Regions from separate parts of the Paenibacillus sp. J31R30 genome, predicted to be linked through region 3. Evidence: predicted binding sites of a transcription regulator. Region 3 holds the regulator's gene; each other region holds the start of a gene.

Region 1 (3,202 bases), on a different contig from region 3:
CTTTCCCTTTGATGTAATAGCTAGTTGGGCAGCAGCAATTATCACTGTTTATTCAGGTGTGGAGTATTTCGTCAAAAATAAGCATGTCATCGATTTTTCGGAAAAATCTTAATAAGGTGCAACCTACCTCTAAACGCGGTCGATCATCATTGAGCGATCACGTTAGAGGTTTTCTCATTTAAGGAGGGGTTAGTAGATGAAAGCTGAAATCATCGCTGTAGGAACAGAATTGTTGCTTGGTCAGATAGTGAATACGAATGCGCAATTTTTATCGAGGGAATGTGCTGCACATGGAATTGATATTTACTTTCAGACCGTGGTCGGAGATAACGAGCAGCGCCTGTTAGACAGCCTTAAATTAGCTGCATCACGAGCTGATGTTATCATTTGTACAGGAGGGCTAGGGCCCACACAAGATGATTTGACCAAAGATGTATTAGCGGCGTTTACGGGCCGACAATTGGTACTCCACGAGCCTTCTATGGAGGCTATTACATCATTGTTTGCTTCAAGAGGGATTCATATGGTGGAAAGCAATCGACGGCAAGCTCTCATGCTTGAAGGTAGCGATCCGTTGCAGAATGATACTGGTTTGGCAGTCGGTAATGCACTTACATACGAGGGAACACATTTCGTTCTTTTACCAGGTCCCCCGAAGGAAATGAAGCCGATGTTCACCAATTATGCTGTGCCTTGGCTTAAATCATTAATGACAACAGAAGTGCCGCTCTATTCAAAAATGCTGAAGTTTGCGGGCATTGGAGAGTCCAATTTGGAGCATCAATTGCTGGATTTGATCCAAACGCAGTCTGACCCGACAATTGCCCCATACGCAAATGAAGGTGAAGTAACCATTCGTTTAACTACGCGTGCACATTCGGCTTTTGAAGGCGAACAGAAGTTACTAGCTACGGAAACTGAAATTTCGAACCGGTTAGGGGAGTATCTCTACGCCGATCGAGACGTCCCCATTGAGACGATCGTTTTGCAGTTGCTTGCAGCCAGCAAGAAGACACTTACTGTGGCTGAGAGCTGTACAGGGGGCTTGCTCAGTGATTTAATAACAGCAGTGCCAGGCAGTTCAGCATCTTTCCTTGGCGGGATTATCGTGTACTCCAACGCTTTAAAACATAAACTTCTCGGCGTTCCGATGGACGTTTTAGAGGGAGAAGGGGCCCCAGGTGCTGTAAGCAGCGAAACAGCCGTCATTTTAGCTGAACAGCTGCTAGTAAGGACTGGTAGTGACTTTGGCATCTCGGTGACCGGAGTGGCGGGTCCAAGCCCGTCTGAAGGGAAGCCTGTGGGGCTTGTCTATGTTGGATTGGCACAAAAGCATGCGAATACAGAGGTATTTACTCTCCAGCTATCAGGCAATAGAGAGTTTATCAAACAAAGAGCCGCTAAGCGTGCACTCTATCAATTGTGGAAACAGTTGAAAGAAAACTAGATATCCTCTATAATCAGAATTAGTTAACGGAAGAACCGTAGCAAAGCGATAACTTTGTTACGGTTTTTTGTTTGTTCGCAGAAAAACGAATGTATGTTCGAAAAAATGCTTGGCAAACATGCCAAAACAAGTTATCATATACCTATAATGATAGAAGGAAGTGGTCGTTTTGTCAGATCGTCGTGCCGCACTTGATAACGCATTACGTCAAATTGAGAAACAGTTCGGAAAAGGCTCCATAATGAAGCTGGGAGAATCTACACATATGCAAGTTGAAACGATCTCTTCGGGTGCTCTTGCCCTAGATATCGCACTTGGAATAGGCGGATTCCCACGCGGAAGAATTATTGAAGTATACGGACCAGAGTCATCAGGTAAAACAACTGTAGCACTACACGCAATTGCTGAAGTACAAAAAGTAGGTGGACAAGCAGCCTTTATCGATGCAGAACATGCATTGGATCCTTCCTATGCAAGTAAGCTTGGTATTAATATAGATGAATTACTACTTTCCCAACCAGATACAGGGGAGCAAGCGCTTGAGATCGCGGAAGCACTTGTTCGTAGTGGCGCGGTAGATATTATTGTAATTGACTCCGTTGCAGCCCTAGTACCTAAAGCGGAAATTGAAGGCGACATGGGGGATTCTCACGTAGGTCTTCAAGCACGTTTGATGTCACAGGCTCTTCGTAAGCTTTCTGGTGCAATTAACAAATCCAAAGTTATCGCAATTTTCATTAACCAATTGCGTGAAAAAGTTGGCGTTATGTTCGGTAATCCAGAGACAACTCCGGGTGGTCGTGCATTGAAATTCTACTCCTCTGTTCGTTTGGATGTTCGTCGTATTGAAACCATCAAACAAGGCAATGACATGGTTGGTAACCGTACGAGAATTAAGGTCGTTAAGAATAAAGTAGCACCTCCATTTAAACAGGCTGAAGTCGATATTATGTATGGTGAAGGTATCTCACGTGAAGGTAGCATTATTGATATCGGAACTGAGCTGGATATCGTAAATAAGAGCGGCGCTTGGTATTCCTATGAAGGTGAACGTCTTGGTCAAGGTCGTGAGAACGCAAAACAATTCTTGAAAGATAACAAAGCGATCTCGGAAACGATTGAATTGAGAATTAGAGAAAACAGCAATTTAATTAAAGTTGTTGGTCCAAACACGGATGATGAGGAAGATGAGTTGGAAACAGCTTTCGAATAGGCTTGTAAGATAGGATGAAAGAAGCACCTTAACCTTGTGTTGGGGTGCTTTTTCTCCATTATTGGGGGTTTGTAGGAATGAATCACGAAGAGGAACAGTTACAGGTAATAACCAAGGTTGAAAAACAAAAACAAGGCAGACATCGCTATAACATTTATCTAAACGAGGAGTATGCTTTTTCTGTACATGAGGATATTCTGATCAAGCATCGCCTAAACAAAGGGGAATCTTTATATCAACAAGCGATTGAAGCAATCATCTTGGATGAAGAGAGGAATTTGGCCTATGTGAAAGCACTGCATATGGTTGGAAGACGTCCCCACTCTCTATCAGAGGTGAAACGTAAACTGAAAGAGAAGGGATTTGAAGCCCCAATCATAGATTGGGTGAGTGAAAAGCTGATTGAAAACAAGTACATCAATGATGAAGAATTCGCGAAGATGTGGTCGGACAATCGAGTGAATTCTCAACGCAAAGGTCGCAATCTCATTCGACAGGAACTTCAACAAAAAGGGATTCATCAAGATGTGGTTAAAAGTACC
Region 2 (3,202 bases), on a different contig from region 3:
TTACCGAAACGGTCCTTAATGCCATCCACAACACGATCCAGCTCACGTAATTTCGTCACATCTTCGAACAGATCAAGTTGAGCAACTTCTTCCACTGCAAGTGTTCCCAGCGTAACACCTACCTTCCGCACGGGCAATCCGTTCCAATTGCGACGAAATATTTCACGCACAGAGTCGTAAACTTTCAACGTATGATTCGTATTCAATGGCATCTTTCGTTGTTGACTAAAGCCTGTTGGAGAGTCATATGGCGAACACATACAGAAAACGTGGACTGTCCCGCTTGTAAACCCCTTTGATCTAGCATCGCGGCACACTTCTTCCGTTAACTCCAACAGCACTATGTCAACCTCTTCAACCGTCAAATAATCGCGAGGAAGCGTCATAGCGTGGCCAATCGATTTTGGTGCGACATCAAACGTTCCAGGCGTAACAGGACTATCGTCTAGTCCATTTGCCGTTCTCCACATTACTTCCGCTTGAATATCCGATTGCTTTCCGAATCTTGCACGGAATTTCTGTTTTAGTGTAGCTAGTGGGGTCTTAGCTACATGACCTATCGTGGTCATACCAAGTGCGACAAAGTGGCGCGTCATTCGTGAACCAACTCCATACATCTTATCGATGGATAACGGCCACAGGAATCGCTCAACGTCATCCTTGCCTAGCGTAAAAATTCCACTGGCATTCTTCTTTGCGAAATTATCAGTTGCCTGCTTTGCAAGTATTTTAGTCGGTCCAATTCCTACTCGAATTCGAACGTTCATTGATGCAGCAACTTTCTGTTGAATCATTACTGCCAATTCATCTGGCGTACAACCGAAATGATTGAGCGAACCGGTCACATCCAGGAACTGCTCATCGATTGAAAATATCTCTACGAGATCAGTATATTTTTCGTATATATTTGTTATTGCGAGCGATACGTCAATATAGCGCTGCATGTGCGGACGCATTACTATAGCATTTGGGCATAGTTGCAACGCCTCACCAAGACGCTGGGCTGTGGTAATGCCAAAGCTTTTAGCGATAGGACATGCCGCCAAAATAATTCCTGACCTTCTGGCTGGATCTCCAGCCACAACCACCGGCAAATTATCAAGGCCTGGATGTGTAGCCTTTTCTACACTTGCATAAAATGACTGACAATCAGATAGGAATATTGTTCTTTCACATTTTTTGCTCATTTAAACGCGCCTCCGCATGTTCATCAGCGTAGTCATTAGTTCTGCTTTAACTAAGCTTCGAAGCATCGTGAAATAATAGATATAACCTCGGACTTTATATTCTACGTTAATACCAACTGCATTCGTAGTTGTGTTGAGCACTTTGATATCGCGCTTCTTCATGCTGTTCTTAATACTTTGTATTTGGGGGTAAATAGCGGTCTCGACCTCTTTCAGATAAAAGAGAATATGGTTATAAACAATTTTATCCTTATATATCTTCAGCTCCTCCATGTCTCTGGTTAACATATCGAGCAAAATGGGTAATAGCGTATATTCTTTAATAATTTGAACATCCTCTTCATTCTCAATTCTTGAAACAACACTCATATTTCTCACCGCCATTAGAAAACGTATGTTCGCATTAATTATTATATACCGAACACGTATTCGCTATGCAAGTACCAAAAACAAAAAAAACCACCACAGGCCATTTACTGCCAATGAGGGTTTGCTATCTATACTTCAACAAGTATTATTTCATCGATCATATTCAATGAGCAGGTTGCCACGGCACCTGCACGACATCTTAAAAGTGAAAATGTGAATGTTCACAAAAGTAAACATTCAATAACGAACTTTATTTTCCTTGATCACTTTCACCTGATGCAGGAAAATAAAGTTTGTTAGTCAAAGTCATTAATTCCGTGGTTTTTAAAAATAATTAAAAGCATAATAAGTTTGTTAGTTAAGAGCCTTTCCAAAGTTAGTAAACGTAAAAGTGGAAAATAAAGTTTGTTAGCAATGTTTCCTTTTGTAAAAACCATCATATCATCAACTACAATTTCAAACGAAAAAATGACCAAGACAGCTTCTTACTTTAGTCCGGTAATTTATTAAATTATACTATCAGTCCTTGAGGATAAGCCTTTATTTTAAAATAGAAATCCAATCTAGTTCTTAGTTGTTTTGCTATTAGTATTTATAATAATCAAACTCCATTTGGATTCAGATACAGGAAGCTTGCTTTTAAGGATAATTCGATAAAGAGTGGGACCCCATACCGCTTGCAATTTGGGATCGGACACGACAATTTCTTCTTTAGATGCAATTAGTAAACTTTTATCATAATCCACCTGCATCTGACTGTCTTCTGCACTCTTAAAGACAATAATACCATTCTCTTCTATTTGAGGATCCCATGGGGTTATTAAGTGAAGCTTGATATCATCTGTAGCAGAGTTAAGCTGAAAATCTTCCTCAATCAAAATTTGAGCAGTCTTCTGACGCGAAAAGGTAAATGTACGCTTCCAAGAGACTATTCCCGATGATTCAGGGTATGCGGAAGCTATGTTCAAAGAGAACTGGGCTGAGTCCGGAGTCGTATTGTAATGTACATCGCTCGCCTTGAAGTTATTTCCTGGCAGTTGCTGCATGCCATTTACCATTGGTACGTTGTGGTACGCCGACTGCATCGTCCAAATGTCATAGCGATCCTTGCTAAACGTTTTAGCACTGTATGTTTCTACACCGACATCAATCAGATAAGGGATGCCGTCGGAATAGACCATAAAGTGACCGAGGTCATTATGATTGTGACTCTCTGCATTATGTCCGCCTTTCGCTGCCAAGTAGAGCCCGCAGCTCGAGCCTTCTTGCTCCCTTGCTGCCATGACCTCGATTTCGTTCAACCAAACGTCTTTTAAATATGGAGCCGAAGCGTCATCCTTCAGCTTGTCTCCTACCTGGAAAAGCGCAGGCAGTACGCGATGCATCGTAAGCCAGCCTGACAGCTGTTTGGCATTAGTCGAAAATGCGCTTCTTGCCAAGCTAACCAGACGCTGATCCCCGATCCGAACCCCGTACCGATAAACGAGGTCTGATTCTATTTGCAGCATAGCGCTTCCATCTGCGAAATTGATGTAATAATTTTCATCAATATGGACTCTGTACAGGTATCGCCCTAACTCTTGAATGAGTGGTTCATTGTATAAATTTATTTGCCCTCCTGAGGCTCCGTATAGTAACTCCAAGCA
Region 3 (3,202 bases):
CACTACGATCATCCCATAATAGCGTATCATCCAAATCAAAAAGCACAGCTTTCAACGTCATCATTCATTTCCCCTTTGAATGTAGTATCTATGTGTAAGCTTAATTCTCTTCGTCAGTAAACTTAATGGAATCTAGTTGGACCTTCAGATTACCTCTAAAGGCATTTATATAGATCTTTCTTAGTTCGTTACGTTCCTCTAACTCAGCGTCTGTAAGGCCAACCGTCTTCGCCTTTCGAGCTAGTTCATTGATACGTTCAATCGTCTTATCCATGCTGTCACTCATAGTAATCCTCCCAGTCAAAATTTTAATATGAGTACTACTTTGCCATCACCGATTGTGATTGTCAAGGATACAACGCAAAGAGACATAGCAACGGGCGGCTATGTCTCGAACTTACATCTATATAAGTAACTTAGAATTCGTTCATTAAGGAAGTAATAGAACTTGCCCTTCTTGCAAAGAACTGCTCGATAAATGATTAATTGATTTCAATTTCTCGACGTAAGAACGTGTGTTCTCACCCTTCTTTTTGTGAGCATCTGCAATTTCCCATAGCGTGTCCCCGCTTTGGATAACAATCTTCTCGTGCTGGATAACTTTCACCGATGGTTGAACAGAAGCGCTAGGTGTAGCTACTGAAACGGTCCCATCACCTGCATAGGCTTGTACAATCGCACCAAATGAAAACACTGTGCCAAGTATAACTGCGATCAACAAGAAACGAAGTAGTAGTTTCGTATAACTCCGTTTATTCGTCATCCCTCTGGATGTGTGAGCAGTACCTTGAAGTGTTGTTGTTGCGTTCGATTGTGAATAAGCCATATACATAAAATCATCCCCCAAACATTTGTTCTGATATTAGAATAACACGAACACATGTTTGAGTCAACCGTTTTTCGAACTTATGTTTGTACGAACTCGGGTTCTATGTTATACTTTGGGTAATGATTCCCAGTATTGGAGTGATAACTTATGAGTAAAATTTCGCAGCGTCAACAAGCAATAATGGAATTCATTAAGAACGAAGTGAAAGATAAGGGCTACCCGCCTTCCGTAAGAGAAATCGGCGAAGCTGTTGGACTAGCTTCGAGTTCAACCGTACATGGGCATTTGGAGCGTCTTGAGAAAAAGGGCATGATTCGTCGAGATCCTACTAAACCACGTGCAATCGAAATTCTTGGACTAGATGGTGCCGAATCCCAATTCGCAGTCTCCGTCGCTCGTGTTCCCCTCGTTGGTAAAGTAACGGCTGGTGTTCCTATTACAGCCACTGAGAATATCGAAGATTATTTCCCACTCCCTTCAAGCATGGTTGGCGACAACAACGTGTTCATGCTAAGTATTATGGGGGACAGTATGATTGAAGCTGGGATTCACAATGGTGACTATGTCATTGTGAAACAACAGCAAACGGCGAATAACGGCGATATCGTTGTCGCGATGACCGAAGATGATGAAGCTACTGTCAAGCGTTTCTACAAGGAGAAGGATCATATTCGCCTTCAACCGGAGAACTCCGCACTTCAACCCATTCTATTGAAGAACGTGACGATCCTTGGACGCGTTATCGGCTTGTTCCGGGATATGTAGAATCGATGTAGGCGAACAAATGTGGGTGTACCTTCCCCCGCATTACGCCTACAAAAGCAATAAAAAACGAGGAGCTAAGCGGGATAAGCCGCGTAGCTCCTCGTTTTTTATCTCGTAGTTGGTTACGGGTTTGACTAAGGTGCAAAAGGACAAAGATGCAAAAATACACTTATTTTCGGGGGAAAACGCCTCAGAATGATTAAATAAGTGCAAAAAAGCACCCTTTAGGACCGATGAGGCACCAATCCGACGAAACCCCCAAAAAAAGTTGCGTATTTGCACACATTTCGAATAGCCAACGTATGTTCGTTAAAAAGGTTGTATTTTTGCATTTTTGAACTGAATGCGTGGTTTCGTCAACTTGTGACTCCAAACATTTACATTTCAATCACAATCTAAAACGTTAACACCCAGTTCCCCGCACGGAAGATCGGTTCGATCGTACCATCCGCTAATTCCCCATCGATTTCAAGCTCCGCAGACCCAATCATGAAGTCCACATGTATCAACGATGTATTCCCTCCGCGAGCTTTCAATTCCTCGTTGGACAACTTGGTACCATCCTTCAAATTAATTGGATAACAGCTGCCCAAAGCCAAGTGACAGGAAGCATTCTCATCAATGCCTGTATTGTAGAAAATACGATTTAAATTGGAAATCGGAGAATCAAACGGCACAAGTGCAACCTCACCCAAATAGCGCGCCCCTTCATCCATATCCAGTAAACGTGCCAAATGGTCATGCCCAACTTCAGCCTTGAAGTCCACTACCTTTCCAGCATCGAAAGTAAATGTAAACCGATCCACCAACGCGCCATTAATATTCAAAGGCATCGTACTCGCCACGGTACCACTAACACCTGTCCGGTTGGGTATAGTAAACACTTCTTCCGTCGGCATATTCGCCACATATCGGATGCCTTGGGCGTTCTCATTATCCCCACCTAGCCAAATATGTCCTTCTGGCAGCTCAACACGCAAATCCGTACCCGTAGCCCGATACCGCAGCGCTTTATAGCTTTTGTCATTCAACAAGCTATGCGTAGCCTTCAACGTATCCAAGTGTGACTGCCAAGCCGCAACAGGATTCTCTTCATACACACGGTTGATTTTGAAAATCGCATCCCACATCGCAGGAATTCGCTGCTCTTCTGGCAGATCTGCATACACAATTGAAGCCCAAGCTTCAGTAGGTGCTTTGATTAAACACCAGCTAAACTCACCTGTTCGCACATAGTGCTGATACTTGGCCCTAGCAGTCGAAGCGGCTTTGGAAGCTCTAGAAATCAGACTAGCATCAATACCATCATACAGATTCGGATTCGGCACCTTAATGTTCAATAAGGCTCCACCGTTCTCAACAAACCGTTCGAGCATCGTCGTATACCACTCAGGGTAATAGTCCATCGAATCGTCTTGTGCATAATCGAATTTACTGCGAGTAACGACATCATCCTGCCAATGCACATGGACAAAATTCGCGCCAGCCTCATAAGCTTTTTGAACGATCAGTCTCGTTAAATCAAGTGTTTCTATGGGAGCTTCGACCAACAAATCTTGGCCTTTATTCAAGTTAACCCCGATTCGAATCACTAACTCTGCATACTTT
Region 4 (3,202 bases), on a different contig from region 3:
AATTGATAGGTCCATGGCTTCCCATCCGTCCATCTATAGCCTTGAATCCCGAAAGCAAGTACATAATTCTCTAATTTATCAAGCTCAGTCCTTTGAGTAGTTGCATCCAGTGGCAGCAATAAATCCGTCTTGATACAACGGAATACAGCATCGTAATGCCAATTGTGCTGAATAACCTCTAGCGCGGACCGAATGAATTCCACGAGTGGATGATGAAGTACCGACCGCTTCTGATCGAAAAAGTGAGGAATTTCATAATCCGTAAGCACCATGTTTAATAGATCCTGATAGCCTTCCATATTCCTTACCATGATGGCCATTTCACGCCACCGCACACCCTGCTCTCGAACTAGCTGCAGCATGTCTCGCACAGCGCCCTCAACCTCCGCACGGCGATGAACAGCTTCTCTAATAACGAGCTGATCGGCTATTTTCTCTCCTGAGGAAGTCTGATATTTAGGAGCTCCACCGCCAATTCGACGATCGAAATTTTGCTCCAAATAGGCAAGCGCAGGACTATCTTCGTATCGAGGTGAACGATCAGGTGTAAGCAGTAGGACTTCAGCAGCACCTAGACCAAGCTGCCAAATCATCTCCTGCAAGCGAACCATTGTCGTAGCCGTAGGATGAAATAAATCCAACTCATCCGGCATATCTCCCGCCTGAAGTTCGCGATCCAGACATAATGTAATCGTCACTTGCTTACATACTGCAAATAAAGCACCAAGCACCTTAAATTCTTGCGGTGTAAAACCATGAAACCCATCAATCCATACCGAAGCTGAACGCAAATAACTGGACCTTGCTACCTGCTCTGCCAGCAGCGTCAAGTAATCCTCGCCATCCAAATACTGCTTGGCAAGCTCCGACTCAAACTGCTTGTAGACGAGTTGAATATCGTGCATCTTATCTCGCAGCAAACCGTGTTCACCAAGGTTGGTCACTCGTTTATTCTCATGTGTCTCTAGCTGTTCAGCCGTCACACAATAGCGTTTCATCTCCGTAAAAAGCTGGTTCAAACGGTCAACAAAGCCCATCTGCTCAGCCGAGTGACCGAAGAGGCGAAGTTTATCTTTGTATTTATGTAAAATGCTCGTTAACAGCAGTTTCTTTCCTGTATCATCAATAGGCAGCCTCGCCGTACCGCCTTCTTCTTGCATCACACGCCAAGCTAATCTGTGGAAGCTTAATACTTGTGCGCGAATCATTCCGCGAATATTAGGATCCGAAACTAGCGCGTGTTCAGCTTGAAATGTGGCTTGTTCAGGGACAAGCAAAATTAACGGATCTCCTTCAGGCGCTAATGCCAACTGCTCCTTCATTTCCGTCAGACAGCGTTCACTCTTGCCGCTTCCGGCTCTACCAATCACGAATCGAATGGACATTCATAGCCTCCTAACACTTTCCGTCGGAAAGCTTGCTTCGTAAGCAATTCTCATAGTCTATCTCTCTATTCTAGCATATTTGTGGTGCTTAGTCGGTGTGGTAGATGATGGAGGGGGGATCTGGGGGATTCATTTCAAACACGTTATGCGAACGTATATTCTATTATTGTAACATGGAAAATGAAATACGGAAAGACTTCTACGCCAGAAGTTGCATTAGTCCGATATCTCCGAACTAAACCCAAGATTTCTTTCTTAAAATGACAATTAGTCCGATTCTGCCGAATTAATTACCCATATTCCAGGCATAGCGGGTTGCTAATCGTGATTTAGTTCGGCTAATTCGGACTATCGAAGATGTAATGCCGCGGACAGTGAGATTAATTCGGCAATTTCGGACTAATGGAAAATGGGAACAACAGTAAACAGCAACACGACACAAAAAAACAAAGCCAGAATAATTCCAGCTTTGTTACCTTTTCAGAATTAGAAAACCACTATTTATTTGCTTCGAACTTCAAAAATTGCAAATTTTAAATAATGCCCCTCATCTACGCCGAGAATACGCGGGTGGTCCATCCCTGCTCCACGGAACTCAATTAGGCGCAGCAATTTACCCGCATCTGTTGCCGCTGCATGGATTGTTTCAAGGAACAGCTCCGGATGCATGTGATAGGAACAGCTTGCTGTGACCAGATAGCCACCTTCATTCACAAGCTTCATCCCGTGTAAATTGATATCCTTATAACCACGGCAAGCACCTTCAACTGCACTCTTCGTTTTGGCGAAAGCAGGCGGGTCTAGAATTACGACGTCCCACGTCCGACCACCTGTACCTACAGGCTTAGAGGTGTCTACCTTAGCTTGTCCTGAGGCACCTGCTGAAGAGCGAAGCTTACGCTCATCCAAGCCTTTTACTTGCGTACGCAAGTACTCGAAGGCATCAGCGACGACGAACTCGACGCGATCCTCGAATCCATTCAGAGCGACGTTCGTACGCGCGCTTTCGATGGCATGCTCGGAAATATCGAGACAGGTCACTTTTTTCGCCCCGAATTTACAAGCGTTTAACGTAAAGCTCCCTGTATGCGAGAAGCACTCCAGCACTGAAGCTCCGTCCCACAGAGGGAACGTGACTACTTTGCCATTGGCATTCACAGGCAGCAACTCCGTTACACCATTCTCTTCGACTTCCGTCAAATGAATGCCGCTGCGGTGACCCCAACCCGTCATCAATGGCGCAATCGCAGCGCGATTCTCACGTTGGTCGAAGAAATACCCCGTCTTCTGTCCCTCTTCAATATCCACGCGAATGCGAAGGCCATTCTCTAAGATATCAACATGCTTTGTGCAATCTCCATATAGGAGTCCCTTCGTCTGCTTCAGACCTTCTAACTCACGAATGGAAACGTCACTGCGCTCATAGATCCCTGCTGGCTTCATGACTTGAACCAATGCTTCTACGATATTGTCTCTACAGAGGTCCATCCCCAAGGTTAAAAGCTGAACTACAAGCGTGTTCTCGAATTTATCCACAATGAGTCCTGGAAGGAAATCAGCTTCCCCATAAACCAGACGATAAGACTGCGCTCCTTTCACAAAACGCTGACGATGAAGGAAACAACGTGTAAACCGTTCGACGAAAAACTCAGTCGTCATCGCCTCAATCGGACTATACGATACAATACGTACCGTTAGCTGCGAAGCTTCGTTGTAATAGCCGGTTGCTAGATATTTGCCTAGGTGGTTCTGAACGGATACAAGCTGTCCAGGCACAATGTCTCCATCCGTGCGCTCTATTTCACTCTTATACACCC

What was found. Region 3 encodes LexA, which represses DNA repair genes until DNA is damaged. Its sites were predicted from a motif close to CGAACATATGTTCG; they were not measured.
Region 1: recA (recombinase RecA) is a predicted target of LexA. The motif match lies at 1,534-1,547, and genes of this name have one in related genera.
Region 2: AC58QO_RS28165 (YhjD family protein) is a predicted target of LexA. The motif match lies at 1,606-1,619, and genes of this name have one in related genera.
Region 4: addB (helicase-exonuclease AddAB subunit AddB) is a predicted target of LexA. The motif match lies at 1,534-1,547, and genes of this name have one in related genera.

What each region holds. Positions count from the first base shown of each region.
Region 1 is NZ_JCAUAV010000001.1:1,329,661-1,332,862, forward strand. Features, by position in the region: gene pgsA (CDP-diacylglycerol--glycerol-3-phosphate 3-phosphatidyltransferase) at 1-112, shown strand, start outside; gene AC58QO_RS05255 (competence/damage-inducible protein A) at 197-1,447, shown strand; gene recA (recombinase RecA) at 1,617-2,660, shown strand; gene AC58QO_RS05265 (regulatory protein RecX) at 2,738-3,202, shown strand, end outside.
Region 2 is NZ_JCAUAV010000013.1:66,238-69,439, reverse strand. Features, by position in the region: gene AC58QO_RS28170 (DNA polymerase IV) at 1-1,187, opposite strand, end outside; gene AC58QO_RS28165 (YhjD family protein) at 1,188-1,556, opposite strand; gene AC58QO_RS28160 (heparinase II/III domain-containing protein) at 2,120-3,202, opposite strand, start outside.
Region 3 is NZ_JCAUAV010000003.1:377,458-380,659, reverse strand. Features, by position in the region: gene AC58QO_RS13385 (HAD family hydrolase) at 1-61, opposite strand, end outside; gene AC58QO_RS13380 (DUF896 domain-containing protein) at 101-286, opposite strand; gene AC58QO_RS13375 (LysM peptidoglycan-binding domain-containing protein) at 431-832, opposite strand; gene lexA (transcriptional repressor LexA) at 977-1,594, shown strand; gene AC58QO_RS13365 (aminopeptidase) at 1,990-3,202, opposite strand, start outside.
Region 4 is NZ_JCAUAV010000001.1:934,470-937,671, reverse strand. Features, by position in the region: gene addB (helicase-exonuclease AddAB subunit AddB) at 1-1,385, opposite strand, end outside; gene AC58QO_RS03310 (class I SAM-dependent rRNA methyltransferase) at 1,887-3,202, opposite strand, start outside.